One region of the Paenibacillus sp. RUD330 genome, then DNA from elsewhere that is predicted to be linked to it. Evidence: predicted binding sites of a transcription regulator. Region 1 holds the regulator's gene; each other region holds the start of a gene.
The links. The regulator Rex, encoded in region 1, represses fermentation and respiration genes when NADH is low (regulators of the CRP and FNR family bind a similar motif). The targets are predictions, from matches to a motif close to TTGTGAAATATTTCACAA.

Region 1 (5,611 bases):
AAGAGATCAACTTCGGCAACCGCGGAGGGGAATTCTGGAATACCGTATCGAGCGACGCCGATTCCTGCTTGAACCGGGCATGCCCGTGGTTCAAGCGCTGCTTCTATCACCGGGCCAAGCAGGAGGCGAATCTAGCCGACGTCGTCATCACCAACCATTCGCTTTTATTTACCGATATCAGAGCCGATCACCGCCTTCTTCCGTCTTATGAGTATCTCGTCATCGACGAGGGGCATCAGGTGGAGGAAGTGGCCGGCAAGCATCTCGGACAGCAGCTCAGCTTCTACTCGTTCCTGAACCTGGCGAACCGGCTTGCCAAGGATTCGCGCAGCGGCCTGCTGCCGCAGCTCCGCTCCCACATCCAGGGGGAGAGCGAGGACGAAGTGCCCAAATGGACGGAGCAGCTGGACGAGATCATCCCGCGCTTCGGCTCGCTCAAGGACAGCTGGGAGACGGTCTTCGAGCAGCTCCAGTCGCTGGCGTCCGCCTCTTCCGGCGGAGGCCAGACCGAGACGGGGCAGAGCGTCCTGCGCCTCAAGCCGGGCAGCCTGCCGAGCCAGTGGGAGCCGATCCAGAACGAGGAAGGCATCTACTTCAAGGAAATGAACCGGACGATCAAGGTTCTCGACAAGATGCTCTCGGACATGAAGGACAAGCTGGACGATACGGCGCTTCAAGGGATGCTGACGGATCTCGCGGGAGCGGTCAAGGATGCCGGACGCATCCGGGACGAGCTGCGCGTGTTCGTGCGGGCGGACAAGCCGGAGATGGTATACTGGATCGAGTCCAACCCATCCGCGCGGACGAAGAGCATCCAGCTCAATACGGTTCCGGCCGATGTCAGCGGGCAGATCCGGGAATATTTCTTCGACAGCAAGAAGAGCGTCGTCATCACGTCCGCCACGCTGAGCGTGCAGAAGTCGTTCCAATACGCCGCCGAGCAGCTGGGACTGAACATGGCGGACGAGCGCCGCTCGCGCACCGTCCTGCTGCCCTCGCCGTTCCATTACCGCTCCCAGGCGCTCGTCATGATTCCGCGGAACTTCCCCGCGGTCAAGGGAGCCGCGGCCGATCCGGCCTACCTCAGCGCCCTTGTCGCCTCCTTGTCGGAAGCGGCCCGCGAAACCGGTGGGCGGATGCTCGTTCTGTTCACAAGCTACCGGATGCTGAAGCAGGTGTACGATCCGCTGAAGGAAGCCCTCCAGGGCTCCGGCATTCAGGTGCTGGGACAAGGACTCGACAGCAGCAACCGCAGCAAGCTTACCCGCCGCTTCCGGCAGCAGCCCGAATCCGTGCTGCTCGGGACGAGCAGCTTCTGGGAAGGGGTCGACATTCCCGGCGACGCGCTCATCTGCCTGGCCATCGTCCGTCTGCCGTTCCAGCCGCCGAACCATCCGCTTCAGGAAGCGAAGGCGGAGATGCTTCAGGAATCCGGGCAGAATCCGTTCATGAAGCTGTCCGTGCCGCAGGCGGTCATCCGTTTCAAGCAAGGATTTGGAAGGCTGATCCGAACTTCCCGGGACAAGGGAATCGTCCTTATTTACGATACGAGAGTCATCGAGACGTTTTACGGGAAACACTTCCTTTATTCGCTGCCTGGACCTAAAATTGAACATATGCATGCGGATCAGTTCGTTCCGAGAATGAGGGAATGGCTGTCCGAAGACTCCAAGGAGGCGGTCCGGCAATGAGCAAGCAGGGTAAGGCGATATCGGAGGCGGTCGTCCGCCGGCTCCCCGTTTATTTGCAAGTGCTGGGCGAGCTTCATGTGCGCGACGTGCAGACCGTCAGCTCGCAGGAGCTCGGCCTCAAGCTCGAGCTCAATCCGGCTCAGATTCGCAAGGACCTGGCCTATTTCGGGGAATTCGGGCGCAAGGGCGTCGGGTATGACGTCAACTACCTGATCGAGAAGATCAGAGGCATCCTCAAGCTCGACCAGGTGATGCTCGTCGCGCTCGTAGGGGCCGGCAATTTGGGCCATGCCTTATGCAACTACAGCACGTATTTGAAGGACAATATGAAAATCACGGCGGTGTTCGACGCCAATCCGGCCAAGATCGGCACCCGGATCAACTCGCTGGAGGTGCAGCCGATCGAGCGGCTTCAGCAGGCCGTACAGGAACAGGATATTCAGATCGGCATCATCACGGTGCCGGCAGCGGAAGCTCAGAACGTCGCGGACCGGTTCATCGCGGCCGGCGTCAAGGGGATCCTCAATTTCGCCCCGGTCGTGCTGAAGGCTCCGGAGAAGGTCCGGATCCATTACGCCGATTTTACGACGCAGCTGCTGAGCCTCGCTTATTACATGGATAAGGAAGGAACCGAACATGAGCAAATGGTGGATTGAAAACGGAACCTTCGTCACGATGGACGAAAGACGTCCCGTACTGAAGGGACATATGGTCGTCGAGGACGGGCTGATCGCCTACATAGGGGAAGAACGCCCGGCCGATGCCGACGATATGGCAGTCAAGCTCGACGGGAGCCGCCTCGCGTTCATGCCGGGGCTGATCAACACGCACGGCCACGCGGCGATGTCGCTGCTTCGCGGTTATTCCGACGACGAGGCGCTGCAGACATGGCTGCAGGATTACATGTGGCCGATGGAAGCGAAGTTCCGGGACGAGGACGTCCGGTGGGGAACGTCGCTGGCCGTGCTGGAAATGCTCAAGTCGGGTACGACGACATTCGTCGACATGTACGACCGGATGGACGAGGTCGCCAAAGTCGTCGAGCAGTCCGGTATGAGAGGCGTCCTGATGCGCGGAGCCATCGGGCTGTGCCCGGAGGACGTTCAGCTCCAGAAGCTGGATGAAGCGGTCCGGTTCGCCAAGGATTGGAACGGCCAGGCGAACGGCCGCATCAGGACGATGATGAGCCCGCATGCTCCGTACACTTGTCCTCCGGCGTTCATCGAAAAATTCGTTCAGGCGGCGCATGATCTCGATCTTCCGATGCACACGCATATGTCGGAGACCGCAGCCGAGGTGGAGCAGAACGTCCGCGAATACGGCCTGCGTCCGGTCGAGCATCTGGACCGGCTCGGCTTCTTCTCGCGTCCCTCATTTGTCGCCCACGCCGTCCATCTCACGGATGCGGAGATCGGGCTGCTTGCAGCCAGAGGCGCGGCCGTATCGCACAACCCTGCCAGCAACCTCAAGCTTGCGAGCGGCGTCGCCCGCGTTCCGGATCTGCTCCGGGCCGGCGTCACCGTGTCGCTCGGCACCGACAGCGCCGCCAGCAACAACAACCTCGACCTTTTCGACGAGATCCGGCTTGCGGCTCTGATCCACAAGGGAGTATCCGGAGATCCGACTGTCGTGCCGGCGGCCGAAGCGCTGAAGCTGGCTACTCTCGGCGGAGCGGCTACGATCTCCCAGCCGCTGCTCGGCGCGCTGCAAGCAGGGATGAAAGCCGATTTCATCGCGATCGATACGGATCAGCCGCATTTCTATCCTCAGTCCGATCTGGTCTCCCATCTGGCCTACAGCGGCTCCGGCCGCGATGTCGTCCACGTATGGGTGGACGGCGTCCAGGTCGTCAAGGACGGCGTCAGCACGCTGCTTGACGAGGAACGGATCAAGCATGAAGCCCAGGCCTGCTATGCCAGGCTGACGGGGAACTGATGGCGCGCCGGCGGCGCGGCCTCATGAGCAGGCGCGGCTGGACGCTGTGGATCTCCGCGCTCGTTGTGCTGCTGCTCGTGTATCTGCATGCCGAATACCGGAGCTTCCAGCGTCCGATCTGGGCTGCGGAGCTTCAGGCCGAGAAGCTCGCCCAGCAGAAGGCGGGCCTCAAGGAAACCTCCTCGGCAGAGAAATATGTATGGGATGCCCCGGTATGGGTCGTCCGCGGCAAAAATGCCGAGGGGCAGGAAGTGATTGCCTGGCTTCCCGAAAAAGGGGAGCCGCTTCTGCTGGACATGGCGTCCAGCCGCAAGGAAGGCGACATCCGCAGCAGCTTCAAGCAGCGCGTTCCCGACGCCGACATCCATCATGTCCGGGCAGGCATGATCGGCGGACAGCCGGCATGGGAAGTGTTCTATACCCGCAAGCAGGGACAAACCCGCTATTACTATGATTTCTATCGCTATCAGAACGGCGAGTATATGACCACGTATTCGCTGACGACAAAAAAAGCTTCCTAAAGTTGTAACGATTGCCGCCTCCTCTATGAATATCGATGTGATATACTCTTCGTATAGCAAATGTGATATACTAATCCGTATACGCATGAAGCAAAGTAGACGAAGAGGCTGGCTTTGATGCCGTCGCTTCGATTTTCATAAAGGGGGCTTTTGCTTTGATCAAAGTAAGGCTTGTGCCTTTCTTGTCGACGATCGCCATCTCCGCAGCCTTGCTTTTCGGCGGCTGGTACGCCTACGACCAGGCCGTCGTGGAGCGTCCGCTGCAATCTGCGGTGGATTCGCTGCCGGGCGTCGTCTCTGCCGTCCCGACCCTTTCCAAAGATTCGCTGACCGTTCGCCTGAAGCTGGGCGCCGGAGCCGATCTTCGGGGCATTCACGACCAGATTGCCGACCGCAGCGCCAAATGGCTTGAAGGACGCAAGCTTGTCATTACGGTCGATCAGAGCTCTCAGCCCAAGCTGGATTCCATCTGGACAAGCCAGCTGTTCACAGTCGCCGAAGCGATGGAGAACCGCCGCTATTCCGAAATTCCGGATGCATTGAAGGAAGTCGAACGCGCGACGCCGGGCCTCAAGACGGCCACCTCGATCGACGACAGCAACGTATATGTGACGCTGGAGCTCGGCAGCGATACGAAATATGTGATCTTGCCTAGGATCGGCGAGCGAATGGGGGTTTGGACGAATGCCTAAGTACAGCATCGAGATAGGCGGGGGAGTTCTGGTCTCGCTGTTTGTGTTTCTGTTGTTCCGCGGCGTGAATATCATTCCTCTTCTGCTTGCGCTTGCGCTCGCGGGCGTGATGCTGTTCGCGCTCAAGTCCAAGGGACAGCTGGCAGCGGCCGGAGGCCGCAGAGAGGCTCGGGTAAAGGGCTCGACGCCGTTCTCCTTCGACGATATCGGAGGACAGGAACGCGCCAAAGGGGAGCTGGTCGAGGCGCTCGACTTTCTGGTCAAGCATGAGGAGATCAGCAAGCTAGGCATCCGCCCGATGAAGGGCATCCTGCTTACCGGCCCTCCCGGAACAGGCAAAACGCTGATGGCCAAGGCGGCGGCCCATTATACGGATTCCGTCTATCTGGCCGCATCGGGCAGCGAATTCGTGGAGATGTACGTCGGCGTCGGAGCGGGCCGGATACGCGATCTGTTCAAGGAAGCCCGCAAGAAGGCCGGCAAGGAAGGCAAGAAGAACGCGGTCATCTTCATCGACGAGATCGATGTCATCGGCGGCAAGCGCGACGGCGGCCAGCATCGGGAGTATGACCAGACGCTCAACCAGCTGCTGACGGAGATGGACGGCATCCATACGAACGAGGCGCCCCGCATTCTCCTCATCGCGGCGACGAACCGCAAGGAGATGCTGGATTCGGCGCTGCTGCGCCCAGGACGGTTCGACCGCCATATCGGCGTCGATCTTCCGGACAAGAAGGGCCGTCTTCATATCTTAAACATCCATGCCAAAAAC
Region 2 (5,611 bases), 2.7 Mb from region 1:
AGACGCTACAAAGCCCAGAACCAAGGCGATCAGGCCGGATGCCAGGACGCATGCGATGAGAACTTGATGCATCTTGAATTTATCGATCAGCATGGAGCCCAGCGCGCTCCCCGCCAGGAAGCCGATGCCGAGAAAGACGGAGAACAGCGAGGCGTACAGCTGGTAGTTGTCCGGGGCCAGATGGTATTTCATCGTCAGCATGGGCAGGATCGCGAAGGAGCCGTTGATCAATCCGAACAACGCAAATCCGGATATCAGGGCAATCAGAAGCTTGCGGCTGAAAATATACCGGAAGCCGACGCTGAAATCCCCCCATACCGATCTCATATTGAGGGAGGAGAGCGGCTGCTTGCCGTTCGGCAGCGTCACCTCGACGGGCAGCTTCAATGAGCGGATAAGAAGGGCTGTGAGCAGGAATCCGACCGTATCGATGATTACCGCGCCCATGATTCCGACGGTATGGTACACAAAGGCTCCTATTCCCGTTCCGAACAGCATGAACACTCCGAATACGGATTGGTTCAGTCCCGAGGCCTTCACGTACTGATCTTCCTTCAGGATGCCTTGAATCATCGCTGTTTCGGCAGGGGCATAGAACTTGGTCACACCGGCCCGGACGAATAGGATCAGGAAGATGATCGGCAGCCATAGCCCCGCAGCCAATGCTCCCAGCATGCAGAGCGACAATCCGGTGCGGATCCATCCGGTATTCTCTGCGATCTTCTTGCGGTCAAAGCGGTCTGCGAGCACTCCGATAAACAGAAAAACGAAGACGGTAGGCGCGGAGTAGAGCATTTCAGCGATGGAAGCATAAGCAGGCTGGGAGGAAAAACGATCGAGCATGTAAAAGGCGAACGCCATCGCTCCGATCGTAGAGGCCAGCTGAGAGCAGACCGTAGCGAGAAACAGGCGCATGAACACCCCGTTGCGAATCAAGTCCTTCAAGGTCGGTCATCCTTTCGGTTCCATAATGTCGTTGTCAATTGACCTCATTATAGAACCCGTCAGCGGCGCCTCCCAGCGGCGCGGGATGGAACTGCGCCTCCTCCTGCGGACGGAGCGCCCGCTCCTCCTCCGGATCTCCCCGACAATGGCCGGCCCATCATGGCTGTCTCTCCCCGGAACCGTTCAAGAAATCAGGAAGCTCCTCGCGAACCGTTCTGGAATTCCAGCCCAGCTCCATGCCTACGTCCTCCCCTATCGGATGATTCCGGGAAACAAAGGTTGTCTGCATGCAAAAAAAGACCCTTGCTCCGTTTGGAGACAAGAGTCTTTGCTCGCTTCAGTTTCAATGCCGGTCCTTGAACTCTCCGACCTTTTCCTGGACTTCGCCTTTGGCTTTATCCAGCTTCCCTTCCGCTTGAAGCTTGTGGTTGTCGGTAGCGTTGCCCCATTGGTCCTTGGCTTCGCCTTTCACCTTGTTGACTGCGCCCTTCATTTTATCGCTAAGTCCGTCTGCCATGGTTATCGCTCCTTTTCCTGTTGTAGCGGGTATAGTATTCCTTACCCGCCACGACCCCAGGTTAAACGGAGATAAAAATCCGCGGCGGCCTGCAAGGAAGACAACAAGCTCCCGACTTGGCGCTGCATCCCGGTGCTCCTCACATTGGGATGGGCATGCATTCGGGAGAGCCATCTTCCCGGGAATGAAAAAGAACCGCATGGAGGATGTCCATGCGGTTCTGCCATGCGGTCGCATCCGGGTCGGCCCCGGATGCGGCACGGATTAGTAAGCCAGGGAGAACAGGCCGTTGATGTGCGACAGGTAGCGGATGTTGGAAGCTTCCTTCATCAGCGTGGCCGGCAGGCCTTTGAGGCGGGTCTGGTTGCCGCCGATCGTGCCGATTGCATCCTTGCGGCCGAGCGAACCGAGCGTACCGGAGAAGACCGGTGAGAACGAGTCCAGCTGATGACCGTTGAAGTAGGCGTACATGTTGGCGCCGATGAGTTCGCCCATCTGCCAAGCCAGCTGAGCCGTAGGAGGGAACGGACGTCCTTCCGGACCCATGACTACAGCGCTGTCTCCGGCAATGAATACATCCGGATGCGAGGTCGACTGCAGGCCTTCCGTAACCGTGGCGCGGCCGCGGTTGACTTCGATGCCGGAGTTGGCCACGACGGCCGTGCCTTGCACGCCGCCCGTCCAGATGACCGTGCTCGATTCGATCGTGCTGCCGTCCTTCAAGGATACGGTCGTGCCTTTCATTTCCGTGATCGGCAGGCCGGTTTTGAACACGACGCCGCGCTTCTCGAGGGAAGTCGTCGCGCGCTCTACCAGCTCGGCCGGGAAGCCGGGCAGGATCGTAGGAGCAGCCTCGACGCAGTACAGGGATACTTCGTCATAGCTGATGCCGTGTTTTTTCACGAGGCCGGGCAGCATGTCGGCGAATTCGCCCACAAGCTCGATGCCCGTCAGGCCGCCGCCGCCGACGACGAACGTCAGGTCGGCTTTGTTGCCGGACTGCTTGTATTTCGCCACGGATGCTTCGACATGGGCTTTCAGCTTGTTCGCATCTGCAACGGATTTCAGCGTGAAGCTGTGCTCCTGCAGGCCTGGAATGCCGAAGAATGCCGTCTCGCTGCCCAGTGCGACAACAAGCGCATCGTAGGACAGAGTCGTGCCGGTAGACAGCTTCACTTGCTTCTCGTCCGGCTTAATTTCAGCGACTTCGCCGATTTTCAGGTCGATGTCTTTGCCGCGCAGCAGCTTGTCCAGCGGAAGCGCCACATTGCCTTCGGACAGGTTGCCGACGGCAAGACGGTGCAGCTCGGTGATGATTTGGTGCGCGTTGATCCGGTTGACAACCGTAATCTGGGCTTCCTGCGGCGTAAAGTGCGTGCGTGCCGTCGTTGCGGCCAGCAGGCCGCCGTAGCCGCCGCCCAGGATAAGAATATGCTTCGCCATGTTCATCCTCCGTTCACGTTCTATGCAGCCTCCCCGCGGGGAGTGCGCGGGTTAGTTTTGGTTCTTCTGCTTTTCGCCGAGATTGTCCAGGAATGCCTGCGTGAAGCGAAGCGTGCGCTGGACGTTCGGGTCCTTCAGCATGCGCAGCAGGCCGAAGAGGCCTACGCTGGAAGACTCGTGGCTGACTTGGTCGCCGGCTTCGATAGCTGCTTGGGCGACGGTCTTGGTCTTGTCGACGATCGGCTTCACCATCTCGCCGAGTCCGCCTCCGAAGTCGTTGATGAGCACTTTGTCCGTCGCGAGCGACTTGGCTACATCGTAGGATTTGGTCATGAGCGTGACGATTTCGGCCAGCTTCGGAAGATTATCCACAAGTACCGTAAGGGACTCCTGAACTTCCGGCTTCATGAGCTGGTCGAGGATATCGCGCTGCTGTACCGCCGCGGATGGCTCTTGAGTCGCCACCGCTTGAGTTGGTTGGTTTTCGGACATGGAATTACTTCCTCCTTTGCTCTGGAAATGCGGTTCCGTCCCTCGGTTGTCCGCGATTTCTTGCGTCCGCTGCTGTCAACTTCCGCAGGGTCGCGGCCGAGGGCGGGGACGTTGTCATCATGCGCACAGCGAATGGGAGCAGCCTCGTTGCGGAATAATACGATCTCCGGCAAGTCTGAGTTTGTACCAAAATTCACATATCAGTCCAAGCCATGAAAAAGGTCATTGCGCAAAAAAACGGCCGCTTCCAGCCTGGGCACCGAGAAAACGTCGAGTGAGTCAAAGACTACCTTATCGTTGTCGGCCAGGCGGTCGGCACGGAACTTCTACCGATAGTTTACAACTTAACGGCTGCAACTGCAAAAGAAAATTACGGGTACGCTAATATTATGGCGCAATATTGCCTATACATGTCTGAATTACCAACAAGGGCCGGCCGTTGCGCCTTCTCATTCCGCGGAGCATGGGCCGGATCGGATGGAAACTGGGAATCCGGGCCCTAAGGAGCGGCAATCATCCCCATGGGCAAAAAAATCCCCGGGACCGCTCCGCTTACGGAGCTCCCGGGGCTCTGCTTACATCCAGCTGTCGATATCGTCGTCGTCGATATCGTCTTCCGCCGCCGCGGCTTGCCCGGCGACGGGCTCCTCCGCGGCCGGGCTCGGCTCCGGCTGCGGAGCTTCGCCGACGGCTGCCGGCTCCTCCGCCTCCGTTGCCGGCAGCTCATCGGCAGCAGGCGCTTCGGCTTCGATCGCCGCCGCGCTCTCGCGCCGACCGGCGGCGGCTTCCTCGGCTGCCGCCGGCGCGGCCGCCAGGGCGGCTGCCGTGCCGATGCCCGCTCCGCTTCCGGCCACCAAGGTTCCCCTCTCGGACGGAATGAGCAGCTGCAGATTCCGCACGCCATGCTGGCGGATCTCGTTTTCAACCAGATAACGGATCGAATCCATCAGATTGGACTGGCCGTTGATCCAGTCCATCACATCCGGAGATTCGTTCTTTTTCGTTTTCAGGCTGATATTCTCTCCGGGCTGCTTGATCTTCTTCACCCGGCTTCACCCCCTGTACCCTTCTCGCCTATGCCGGCTGCTTAGGACCTTTCGACTTCAGCGCTTCGAAGATCTTGCCGCGCACGAAGGCGTCCAATCCCTCGGCATTCATCGTTACGGCATGCTCGGCCGGTATGTACAGAAGCTTGATCTCGCGCTCCTCGCACAGCTCCTCGAGCATCGGCTGCAGAATCGGCTTCATCAGGACGCTGCCGCCGCCATACACGCAGATGACGTCGATCTCGTTGCGCGCCTTGGTCAGCTGCTTGCGGATGTTCTGCACGATGTGGCGGGCTTGTCCTTCGAGAGGACGGCGCAGCGTCTGGATGGCCCGGCTGTGGTACTTGTGCGCCGGGTTTTTGATGACGTCGCTGAAGAACTGGCGCGGGCTGTCCGGCAGATGCACGAGGCGGTTGAAGTCATCCAGCGCTTCCTCGATCGCATAGCCGGCGCCGTGATGGCTGCCGTGCACGAATTGGCGCAGGAACTTGTTGCCCTCGGTAATCGGATATTCCGTCGATCCGTCGCCGATATCCGTGTGCAGGACACGCTTGTCCTTGAAGTAAGCCCCCGTGAACTTCGCTCCGAGCTCGTACCGGTCCACGAACTCCTGGAAGATATCGCCGGAGCGCCAGTTGCCCTCGCGGTCCTTCTGCAGGGCGAACACGACCGGCGTCGCCTCCGGAATCGCCTTGACGTATTCGAAGTCGATGGATACCGGAACGCGGACCTTGTTCAGGTGAACGGTAACGCGATGGGTTCCTTCCATGAACTTCGCTTCGAACTTGGCCGCCGTCTCGTCGGTATGCTGCGTGACCGGCAGAGCGGTAGCCATGTCGACCGTCGCCTCTACAGGCTCCGTCGGAACGCCCTTCGCTTCGTCATAGGCACGCTGAACCGCTACGGCCGCCACCTGCGCCAACGTGTTGATGATCGGCAGATCCATGTCGCTCTTGTTGTCGATGCCGATCTGCAGGTTCTCCAGCAGCTCGCCGCTCATCAGGGCGAACTTGCCGATATAGTACATCCCGGGGCGCGCCGCGGGCGAATCGATCGTGACGATCAGCTGGTCCTGCAGGTTGCGGATGAAGCTTTCCGGCGGAAGCTCGTCGCTCCATGGAAGCTTGTCCACCCGGCAGCACACGTTCGGCTGGCGGATCATTTTGCC
Region 3 (5,611 bases), 2.3 Mb from region 1:
CCGCGGACGGCCTCCGAGATGAGGAAGCGGGGCGCGCCCGGGTAACAAAGCGTTGTCGGATGGAACTGGATGAATTCCATATCCCTTATGTAGGCTCCGGCACGATAAGCCATTGCGACGCCGTCTCCGGTCGCCACTTCCGGATTGGTCGTATACCGGAACATCTGTCCCGTGCCGCCGGTGCACAGAATCGTCGCCTTGCCGCGCACGAACACCCGGCTGCCGTCCGGCTTCTGCACAAGAGCGCCGCAGCATTCATTGTCACGCGTGATGAGATCGATGGCGAAATGGTCGTCCCAAACCTCGATCCTCTCGGCTGCCATCGCCTTCTCCGACAAGGCGCGGACGATCTCGAAGCCGGTCGCGTCGCCGTTGGCGTGCAGGATGCGCCGCTGGCTGTGCGCGCCCTCCTTCGTCAGGGCGAACTCCCCGTTCTCCAGGTCGAATTGGGTGCCCATGCCGATCAGGCTGCGCACGCCCTTGGGCCCTTCATGCACCAGCACCTCCACAGCGTCGCGGTCGCATAATCCGGCGCCGGCCACGAGCGTATCCTCCAGATGGAAGTCGGGAGAATCCTCGTCGGAGATGACGGCGGCGATGCCTCCCTGCGCGTAGCGAGTGTTGCTGTCCATGAGCGATTTCTTGGTGATCATCAGGACCGAGTTCCGTTCGCTGGCCCGTATAGCGGTAAAAAGACCGGCAATGCCGGCCCCGATGACGATGACATCTTTCTCCACGACAGGCAGCTCGTCGAGATTCAGATCGACTAAATATCTAGGTATCATAGGTGCAAGCTCCTCCGGACATGGGAGTAGCGCATGCTACTTCACCAGCAGCATGCGCTCCAGGGACAGACGCGCCTTGTCGGCAACGGCATCCGGCACATAGATTTGCGGAGACATGTTTTCCAGGCAGCGCACAAGCTTCTTGAGGTTGTTGACCTTCATGTTGGGGCATACCAGGTATTTGGTCGCGAAATGGAACGTCTTGCCCGGGCTGTCCAGACGAAGCTGGTAGCCGGTGCCGTCCTCGGTTCCGACGATGAATTCCTTATTGGGCGATTCCTTACAATATTTAATGATGGCCGTCGTGCTTCCGACAAAATCGCCGAGCTCGACGACTTCCGGACGGCATTCGGGATGGACGACAAATTCCGCGTTCGGGTATTTGGCCTTCATCTCCTCGACGTCCTTGACGGTCAGCATGTCATGGGTATTGCAGTAGCCTTCCCAGATGATCATCTTCTTGTCGGTCTTCTGCTGGACATAATGGCCCAGGTTCTTGTCCGGCACCCAGATGATCTCGTCGCTGTCGACCGAGTTGACGACCTTCACGGCGTTGGCCGACGTGCAGCAAATATCCGTCTCCGCCTTGATCTCGGCCGAAGAGTTGATATAGGTGACGACCTTCGCATTGGGATGCTGCGCCTTCAGCTTGCGCAGGCCCTCGACATTGACCATGTCGGCCATCGGGCAGCCGGCCCGCTCGTCGGGAATAATGACGGTCTTGCCCGGAGCCAGAATCTTGGCGCTCTCGCCCATGAAGTGGACGCCGCAGAATACGATCGTTTCCGCGTCGGTTTCTGCCGCCTTTTGCGCCAGCAGGAACGAGTCGCCCCGGAAATCGGCAACCTCTTGAATTTCATCCCTCTGATAATAGTGGGCGAGAATGATGGCGTTGCGTTCCTTCTTCAGCTGCAGCAGCCTCTCGCGCAGTTCCCGGTTCTGTTCGGCCTTGCGCTCCAGAGCCAAAGCTTCCACGTCGATCCATCTCCTTCAAAGGCCTCGCTGCCATGCGTAGACGCAAGCGCGGACCCGTTATAGTATGCTCAACCATCCGGATATTCCATGCCGGATGCCCCTTTTAACTCGTGAAATGATTCACAATGTTGATAAGATGTGGCGATTCAGTAACACCTAATTTACACCCCTGCTCCGAGGCTGTCAACCAAGGAATTTTGCTTGCGGAGCCGCGGTTTCCAAGGATAACCGGCTGTCTGGAGCCTATAGCTCCCTTCGTTGAAAATGGGTGCGGAGCGCTCCGTCGGTTCCTTGTCCGACGCCTTTTTCTGCCGTACCATTCCATGTATCGGCCAACAAGGCCTTTACTCCTGCCTGAATTGGCGGTCCCAATCCGAACCAGGCTGCAAAAAAGCCTCTTGCATAAGGATGCAAGAGGCAGTTGATCGATATTAACGCTTGCCGGGATCGTAAGGCTCTCCCGCCGCCGCCGGAGCGCGGTTTTTGCCCGCCGCAAACGCGAGCAGCAGAAGTGTGAGCACGTAAGGCAGCATGTACAGGAACTCGTTCGGAATGGCCTTGGACCATTCGAACAGCTGGGCCTGGAAGCGCAGCGCCTGGGCAAAGCCGAAGAACAAGGCCGCCCCTGCCGCGCCGATCGGATGCCAGCGCCCGAAGATGATCGCCGCGATCGCGATGAAGCCCTGGCCGCTGATCGTCGTGTGGGAGAAATCGTACGTCGTCGTCAGCGAGATCGCCGCGCCGCCGAGACCGGCGAACGCGCCGCTCAGCATGACGCCGATGTAGCGGTACTTCGTGACGCTGATGCCGACGGTGTCCGCCGCGCCCGGATGCTCGCCGACGGCGCGCAGGCGCAGGCCGAAGCGGGTCCGGTACAGGACGAACCAGCTCAGGAACACGAGCACGTAGCAGATGTACGTGGTCGGATAGGCCTTGAACAGCGCTTCGCCGATGAACGGGATATCGGACAGGCCCGGAATGTTCCATTTGGTGAAGGCGATGCCGGTCAGGTTCTCCGACTGGCCCTGGCCGTCGAACAGGCTCTTGACCAGATAGATGGTCGCGCCCAGAGCAAGGATATTGATGACGACCCCGATAATGACCTGGTTGGCCTTCAGCGTGATGGAAGCCACCGCATGCAGCAGGGAGAAGATGACGCCGCAGACGACCGCCATGAGGAGGCCGAACCAAGGCGAGCCGCCGCCAAAGCCCCATTCGCTGGAGAAATACGTGAACACGGCAGCGCTGAACGCTCCGACGATCATGAGGCCTTCAAGGCCGATGTTGACGACGCCGGAGCGCTCCGAGAAGATGCCGCCGAGCGCGGCCAGAATCAGGGCGGTCGAGAAGACCAGCGTCGTGTTGATCAGCTGAGCCAAAAGATCCATTTACGCCGCCCCCTTCTTTTCTTCCCGCCGTTTTTTGAAGAACGGCTTGAGGAACCATTTGACGATGCCGTGGCTGGCCACGAAGAAGATGACCGAGCCGATGACGATCCGGATGATCTCGTTCGGAACCTCAAGCTCGAAGTTCATGCCTTGCGAGCCGTAGCTGAGGAAGCCGAACAGAATCGCGCCGAACACGATGCCGAACGGGTTGTTGCCGCCGAGCAGGGAAACGGCGATGCCGTCGAATCCGTAGCCTGGCTGGGCGTTCATGACCGCCATGGACTTGAACACGCCGAGAATCTCGAAGGCTCCGCCGAGACCGGCGAAGGCGCCGGAGATCATCATCGCCTTGACGATGCTGCCCTTGACGTTGATGCCCGCGTAGAAAGCGGCATCGGCGTTGTGGCCGCTGGCGCGAAGCTCATACCCTTGGCGGGTCTTCCAAAGAATGTAGTAGAAAATGCCAGAGCAAAGCAGGGCGATGACCGTGCCCCAATGGACGCGGGCATTGTCCATCAGAGCGGACAGCCAGTCGATGGATGCCGAAGCCGACGGCAGCACATCCTGGGAGCGGTTCTGCCCTTTCTCGATCATGACGACGCGAACCATGAAGTTGGCGAAGTAATAAGCGATCCAGTTCAGCATGATCGTCGAAATGACTTCGTTGATTCCGCGGGTCGCTTTGAGCCAGCCGGCAAGGCCCGACCAGATCGCGCCCGCGAGACCGCCTGCCAGAACGGCCAGCGGAAGATGGATGAACCAGGGCAGATCGGTGTTGATGCCGACCCATGTGGCGGCCGTCATTCCCATGATGAACTGGCCTTCCGCACCGATGTTGAACAGTCCCGCGCGGAATGCGAACGCAACCGACAAGCCGGTGAAGATCAGCGGCGTCACCTGGCGGATAGCTTCGCCGAAGTCGTAGGTGGTTCCGAAAATTTTGACCAGCATGGCTTTATAGGCTTCGAAAGGGTTGAATCCGCCCATCCACATGACGATGGCGCCGACGATCAGGCCGAGAATAATGGCCAGAATCGGAACATAGGTGGACTGTTTCGTAAAGATTTGATTGAGACGCTGCATCCGTTGTCCTCCTGTCTCAGCCTGTATGGCCGGCGGCGGCTCCCATGGCGTTGCCCGCCATCATGAGTCCGATTTGCTCTTCGTTTTTCTCGTCCGCTTCCATCTGGCCCATGAACCGTCCCTCATAGATGACCGCAAGGCGGTCGGAGAGGCCGTACAGCTCCTCCAGCTCGAAGGAGACGAGAAGCACTGCCTTGCCTTCGTTGCGGGCTTCGATCAGCTGCTTGTGCACGAATTCGATGGCGCCGACGTCCAGGCCGCGAGTCGGCTGCACGGCGATGATCAGCTCCGGGTTGCGGGTAAGCTCCCGGGCGATGATCGCCTTCTGCTGGTTGCCGCCCGACAAGGAGCGGGCTTCCGTATGGATGCCGGACATCCGCACGTCGAACTGCTCTGCGAGCTTCTTGGCGTTCTGGTCCATCGCCTTGTAGTTCAATAACCCTTTGTGGGTGAAAGGCTCTTTGTAGTAGTTGTTCAACACCATGTTCTCGCTGACGCTGAAGTCGAGCACGAGACCGTGCTTGTGCCTGTCCTCGGGAATATGCGATACGCCGGCTTCCGTCACCGTACGTACGGAGGTTCCCAGCAATTCCTTGCCGAGCACCTTCACCGAGCCGCCGCTTGCCTTGCGCATGCCGGTAATCGCCTCGATGAGCTGCGTCTGTCCGTTGCCGTCGACGCCGGCGATGCCGAACACTTCTCCTGCGCGGATGTCGAAGGTGACATGGTCGACGACCGGCTTGCCGTGCTCTCCCGGAACGACCAGATCCTTCACTTCCAGCACCGGCTTGCCCGGCTTGCTCTTCTGCTTGTCCACTTGGAAGCTGACCGAACGGCCGACCATCATTTCCGCCAGCTGGCGCTCGTTGGATTCCTTCACGGAAACGCTGCCGATGACCTTGCCGCGCCGGATGACGGTGCAGGTGTCCGCAATCTCCATGATTTCCTTGAGCTTATGCGTGATGAGAATGATCGATTTGCCTTCGCGGGCCAGATTGCGCAGAATGACGATCAGCTCTTCGATCTCCTGAACGGTCAGAACGGCTGTCGGCTCGTCGAAGATCAGGATGTCCGCGCCGCGGTAAAGCGTCTTCAGAATTTCGACCCTCTGCTGCATGCCGACGGTGATAGCCTCGATCTTGACGCGGGGATCCACCTTCAGGCCGTACTGTTCGGATATTTGCTTCACGCGTTCATTGGCGCTCTTGATATCAATTGTCGCGCCTTTGGTAGGCTCGTTGCCCAGAATGATATTCTCCGCTACTGTAAAAGGCTTGACCAGCTTGAAGTGCTGATGGACCATGCCGATCCGCAGCTCGATCGCCTTGCCGGCACCATCGATGACCACGGGGCTTCCGTTGATTTCGATATGCCCCTCGT
Region 4 (5,611 bases), 240 kb from region 1:
CGATCTGTCCGCCAAGGACGCCTGACCAAGGGAGTCCGGTCGCAATCAAGATGAGAATGAACAGGGACAGCCAGAATGCGGGTACGGCATGCAGATCGCGCCAGAATTGACGGCTCCCCCGCTTGCCGAGCCTGGGCAGCACCGTTCCCCAGACGCTGAATCGGCCCCGCGGCCACCATAAATAGAGCCCTGTAACCGTGAGTACGATTCCCCAGCAAGCGGCCATTTCCACAAGACGGTTCGGCAGCGTTCCGCTCAGAAGCAGCTGGCTGTGCATCTTTTTGAAGAAGGAGGAGAAGGTTTTCTCGGCGTCCATCATCCCGTACACTTTTCCGTCATAGGGATCGGCATAAAGAACGGCCTGCGCCCCTTCATTCATGACCGAAAACGTTACTGTCGACTTCGCATCATCAGGCAGGGTAATGGACTGGATGCTCAAGCCCGGATGCTGCTGCTTGACGGCTGCCGAAAGCTGATCGGGCGAAAGTCTGGAAGCGCCGACTTCCCGAACGGTGAGCAGATCCTTGTAGAGATAACCTTCGATTTGCGGCTTGAACAGGTACATGGATCCGCTGAAAGCAAGAATGATGAGAAACGGCGCAAAGATGATTCCGGCATAGAAATGCCATCTCCAGACGGTTTGATACAGGGCGGGAAGCAAGCCGCGATTGCCGCCCGTCCGGATGCTGCCAGTCGATTGCTGCAGCTCAGGCTCCATCTTCATCTGTATGAACAACCCCCATTCAATTAGGTCCTTATCGACCTTCATAAGTATAGGGAACCGGAACCTATTCAACATGACTCGAAGGGGTCATTTCGGCTGCAGCTTCTTTTGGGAGGGAACGCATCGGCCATTTGTGTTAACTTAAAAATGTTATGACAGGTTAACATTTCCTTTACAGGCTGCCGGTCCATTGATACAATGGCTTGGAATCATTGTTAACCATTCATCTATTAATTAAGGTTAACATTAGAAGGATACGAACAGGGTGATCAAAGCGGATGGCTAGGACCGAGAAAAAGGATTGGAACCGATTTGCGGAAAAGGCGTTGAACGGAGAATGCCTTACGCTGGAGGAAGGACTTGCCCTTCTGGAGGCGGGGAATGATGAGATCCTATCGATTCTGCAGGCGGCTTTCACGGTGCGCAAGCATTTTTATGGGACAAAGGTCAAGCTCAACATGATCATCAATGCCAAGAGCGGCCTCTGTCCGGAGGACTGCGGCTACTGCTCGCAATCGATCGTATCGGCGGCCCCGATCGAAAAATACAAGCTGCTGGACAAGGACACGCTGCTTGCCGGCGCGCGCGAGGCGATGCAGCGCAAGGCCGGCACTTATTGTATCGTGGCATCGGGAAAAGGTCCGACCGATAAGGAGATCGGGCAGGTTGTCAAAGCGGTCAAAGAAATACGGGAAACGCTGCCGCTCAAAATCTGCGTCTGCCTCGGCATCCTGAAGGAAGGGCAGGCGGAAAAGCTGGCGGATGCCGGGGTTCACAGGTACAACCACAATCTGAACACAAGCAAAGAGAACTTCCCGTCCATCACGTCGACACATACCTACGATCAGCGGATCGAGACGATCCATGCGGCAAAGCGGAGCGGAATGTCTCCTTGCTCGGGAGTCATTGTCGGCATGGGCGAGACAAACCTGGAGATTGTCGAGATGGCTTATGCCCTTAGAGAGCTGGATGCGGATTCGATTCCGATCAATTTCCTGAACCCCATTCCGGAGACGCCTCTCGAAGGCTCGGAGCTGACGCCGGCCATGAAGGCGCTCAAGGTGCTGGCATTGTTCCGCTTCCTGTGCCCCTCCAAGGAAATCCGCATCGCGGGCGGCCGCGAGTTGAATCTTCGTTCCCTTCAGCCGTTTTCCCTATATGCGGCCAATTCCATTTTTGTAGGCGACTATTTGACGACGGCAGGTCAGGAGGCGATGGCCGACTACCGAATGATTGAAGACCTGGGGTTTGAGATCGAAGAGAATGCCCTCTGAACAACCATGAATTCGGCGTGAACGAGCATAAAATGACGGTGCCTGGCGTGTCGGTTCGAGAGGCCGTGGAGGATATCCTTCACGGCTTTTTTGCGCCCGGTTTCAACGCTCCGAACAGGCTGGCATCAGCATGGGTCAGCGGTCGTATCAATAGCCCGATCGGGCCGTTTTTTCATTTTTCACGCAGTTGTCGGAAAGAGTTGATCCTTTGTTGAACGTTTAAGGTCGAAGAAGTGTCAGGCATTGAATTGCAGCTAGACAACGGTACAATGATTTTAATCCTGCATGGCCAGTCGTCTTTGGACAGCTTTTCCTCCACGGTTCAAGCCGGTCTCATGGGCTGTCGCTCCCCTGCGGCAAACGGAGATAAAAGCATGAAAAGGGTGGAGAGCGTTTGCTCGCTTCATACATTGTGAAATTATTCTCATACTCGGAGGCGATAAAGGTTGGCAGTAGACACAGTTTTTTGGAGCAAAATGGTGACGGGCATGACATTGGGGTTCCACGCCATTTTTGCGACGATTGGCGTCGGCATCCCGTTGTTGATCGCTATCGCAGAGTTCATCGGAATCCGCAAGAAGGATCCTCACTACATCCTGATGGCCAAAAGATGGTCGCGAGGATTCATCATTTCGGTCGCTGTCGGTGTCGTAACCGGCACGGCGATTTCCCTGCAGCTGGCGCTGGTATGGCCCCATTTCATGAAGCTGGCCGGCAATGTCATCGCCCTTCCGCTCTTTATGGAAGTGTTCGCATTCTTTTTTGAAGCCATCTTCCTCGGCATCTATTTGTACACATGGGATCGGTTCAAAAATCCGTATATTCACTGGCTGCTCACGATTCCGATCGTCGCCGGGGCAGGCATGTCCGCTGTTTTCATTACAACGGTGAACGGATTCATGAACCAGCCCGGAGGCTTCGTCATGGAAGCGGGGCACTTCACGGCGGTCGATCCGGTGCAGGCGATGCTGAATACGGCGACGTTCTCCAAGGTTTTCCACGTCTTAAGCTCCGCCTACCTGACTGGAGCCGCCCTATTGGCCGGCATCGCAGCTTATACGATGCTGAGAAAAGGCAGGAGCGCCTATCACAAAAAAGCCTTGAACCTCAGCATGGCAGCTGTCCTGCTGTTCGGCCTTCTCAACACGCTGGCCGGAGATGTATCCGCCAAGTTTTTGGCCGAGCATCAGCCGGAGAAGCTGGCAGCGGCAGAGTGGCATTTCGAGACGGAAAAAGGCGCGGATCTGATCTTGATGGGATGGCTCAATACGGAGCATGAAATTATCGGAGCCATTCATCTGCCGAAGCTTCTCAGCTTCCTCGCTTTCGGAGACTTTAATGCAGAGGTGAAAGGGCTGGAGGAATTCCCTTTGGATGAGCGTCCGCCGCTTCTCGTTCATTACTTGTTCGATTTCATGGCCGGAATCGGATTTGCGCTGCTGGCAATAGCCTGCTTGTATTTCTTGTTCGTATTCTGGAAAAAACGCAACGAGCTCAACAAATGGCTGCTCCGCATCCTGGCGCTGACCGCGCCGCTGTCATTTCTGGCCGTGGAGTTCGGCTGGCTGTATGCGGAGCTCGGGAGGCAGCCATGGATCATTCGAGGGTATATGCGTGTCGAAGAAGCAGCCACGACATCCCCAAGCGTACGATTGCTGTTTTTCCTCTTCCTCCTGTTGTACATCGCCTTGGCCGTCGTATGTGTTCTCGTGCTGCGCCGATTGTTCCATCATAAGCCGGCGGAAGCGGAGATGGAGACATGGTTGAAGGAGAAGCGGGATATTTCCAAGGAAGGGGGCGAGAGGGCATGATCAGTTACGAGCTGATGGGCATCTCGGTGCTGTGGCTGTTTCTATACGGCTATCTGATCGTTGCCTCCATTGATTTCGGAGCGGGCTCTTTTGCCTTTTATGCTCGATCGACCAAGCAGGATCATGTCATGAATCGTCTCATTTCCCGATATTTATCTCCGGTTTGGGAAATTACAAACGTATTTTTTGTCTTTTTCTATATCGGCATCGTCGGCTTTTTCCCCGATACGGCCTATTATTACGGCTCCGCGCTGCTTGTACCGGGAAGCATCGCCGTCATCCTGCTCGCCATTCGAGGCTCGTTTTACGCCTTTGAAAACTATGGCTCCAAAACGAACATTATCTATCTGTTTTTGTACGGAGCGACGGGGCTGCTGATTCCGGCCTCCTTGTCGGTGGCTCTGACGGTCTCTGAGGGCGGCTTTATCTTGAAGCAGGCGGATGCCGTTTCTCTGGATTACTGGGCGCTGTTCACAAATCCGTTGTCCTGGAGCATCGTCGGCCTTGCGATCGTGTCCGTCTTGTTCATCAGCAGCTCTTTTCTGGCCTTTTACGCCTCGCGCGCAGAGGATCATTCCGCTCTGAAGCTGCTGCGGACCTATGCCCTGTTTTGGAGCACCCCGACGATCATTACCGCATTGACGGCGTTTATTTTTTTGGGCCAGCACAATGAGCGGCATTTTCAAAACATGATGGATTTATGGTGGCTGCTCGGGCTCTCCGTTGCCTTTTTCATGGTCGCTATGTGGCTTTTATATCAAGGACGCCGGTACGGTCTGGCTTTCATATGCATCATGCTGCAATTTTTCTCGGCCTTTTTCGCTTACGGGATCGGACATTATCCGTATATCCTCGATCCGTACATCACGATTCAAGGCGGCGCTACCTCGCCGTCGATGGGATTTGCGCTTGTCGTCGCTTTCATTGGAGGCCTGTGCCTGCTGATTCCTTCGCTGGCTCTTGTCTTCAAGCTGTTCCTGTTCGATGCGGATTATGTCAAAGGGAACAAATAAACCCAATGGTTCACATCCTTACAGGCCTTAAATCAAGGAGGAGAATGGTGTGAAGCGGAAAACCAGCATGATCTCACAGCAAATGTCTGAGCAAAGAAAAAACCTGGTTCTCCTTGCCGTCCTTTCGCTCGCGCTTGGCGCAGCCATAATCAGCCAGGCCGCATTGCTCGCGGAAGCCGTCCAGCGGATTTTTGTGGAGAGAGCCTCCCTTTCATCGGTTCTCGTGCTGCTCGGCATGCTGCTGGCCGCGATGACGGCACGTACCCTGTTGTCGTATGGGAACGGCAAGATCGGCTTGCGTATGGCCGCCGACGCCAAGCGGAACATGCGGGCAGCGGTGCTGCGTCATTTGACCCATGCTGCCATGCGGTCGGCCCTTTCCGGCCAGACAGGAGGCAAGGTCAGCATCGCACTGGATGCCGTGGACGAGGCGGACAGCTATTTCAGCCAGTACATGCCGCGGATGATGGAAGCGGCCCTGATTCCGCTCATGATTTTGGCCGTTGCGTTTGTCCAGCATGCCAATACCGGCTTCATCATGCTGCTTACGGCTCCGTTCATTCCGTTATTCATGATTCTGGTCGGACTGAAGACGAAGGCCAAATCGGAGCAGAAATATGAGCAGCTGGCCGAATTTTCCGGTACATTCCTGGATTCCCTGCAAGGACTGGTCACATTGAAGCTGTTTGGACGGGCTCGCCGCCAGCAGCAGGAAATCGAGCGCAGCAGCATCGGATACCGGGATGCCACGATGGGCATCCTGCAGATCGCGTTTACGAACACCTTCAT

Region 2: the regulator Rex is predicted to act here: its motif matches at 3,579-3,596, upstream of CIC07_RS23780 (DUF1641 domain-containing protein).
Region 3: the regulator Rex is predicted to act here: its motif matches at 1,869-1,886, upstream of nadA (quinolinate synthase NadA).
Region 4: the regulator Rex is predicted to act here: its motif matches at 2,409-2,426, upstream of CIC07_RS12075 (cytochrome ubiquinol oxidase subunit I).

The regions. Positions count from the first base shown of each region.
Region 1 is NZ_CP022655.2:2,413,489-2,419,099, forward strand. It holds gene dinG (ATP-dependent DNA helicase DinG) at 1-1,691, shown strand, start outside; gene CIC07_RS11025 (redox-sensing transcriptional repressor Rex) at 1,688-2,347, shown strand; gene CIC07_RS11030 (amidohydrolase) at 2,328-3,626, shown strand; gene CIC07_RS11035 (cell wall elongation regulator TseB-like domain-containing protein) at 3,650-4,147, shown strand; gene CIC07_RS11040 (hypothetical protein) at 4,303-4,839, shown strand; gene CIC07_RS11045 (AAA family ATPase) at 4,832-5,611, shown strand, end outside.
Region 2 is NZ_CP022655.2:5,257,295-5,262,905, forward strand. It holds gene CIC07_RS23765 (MFS transporter) at 1-945, opposite strand, end outside; gene CIC07_RS23770 (CsbD family protein) at 1,289-1,462, opposite strand; gene CIC07_RS23775 (NAD(P)/FAD-dependent oxidoreductase) at 1,727-2,905, opposite strand; gene CIC07_RS23780 (DUF1641 domain-containing protein) at 2,957-3,397, opposite strand; gene CIC07_RS23785 (hypothetical protein) at 3,973-4,443, opposite strand; gene CIC07_RS23790 (ParM/StbA family protein) at 4,472-5,611, opposite strand, start outside.
Region 3 is NZ_CP022655.2:90,352-95,962, reverse strand. It holds gene nadB (L-aspartate oxidase) at 1-785, opposite strand, end outside; gene nadA (quinolinate synthase NadA) at 822-1,760, opposite strand; gene CIC07_RS00420 (ABC transporter permease) at 2,192-3,148, opposite strand; gene CIC07_RS00415 (ABC transporter permease) at 3,149-4,231, opposite strand; gene CIC07_RS00410 (ABC transporter ATP-binding protein) at 4,248-5,611, opposite strand, start outside.
Region 4 is NZ_CP022655.2:2,649,734-2,655,344, forward strand. It holds gene CIC07_RS12065 (PepSY-associated TM helix domain-containing protein) at 1-724, opposite strand, end outside; gene bioB (biotin synthase BioB) at 1,003-1,998, shown strand; gene CIC07_RS12075 (cytochrome ubiquinol oxidase subunit I) at 2,445-3,809, shown strand; gene CIC07_RS12080 (cytochrome d ubiquinol oxidase subunit II) at 3,806-4,822, shown strand; gene cydD (thiol reductant ABC exporter subunit CydD) at 4,905-5,611, shown strand, end outside.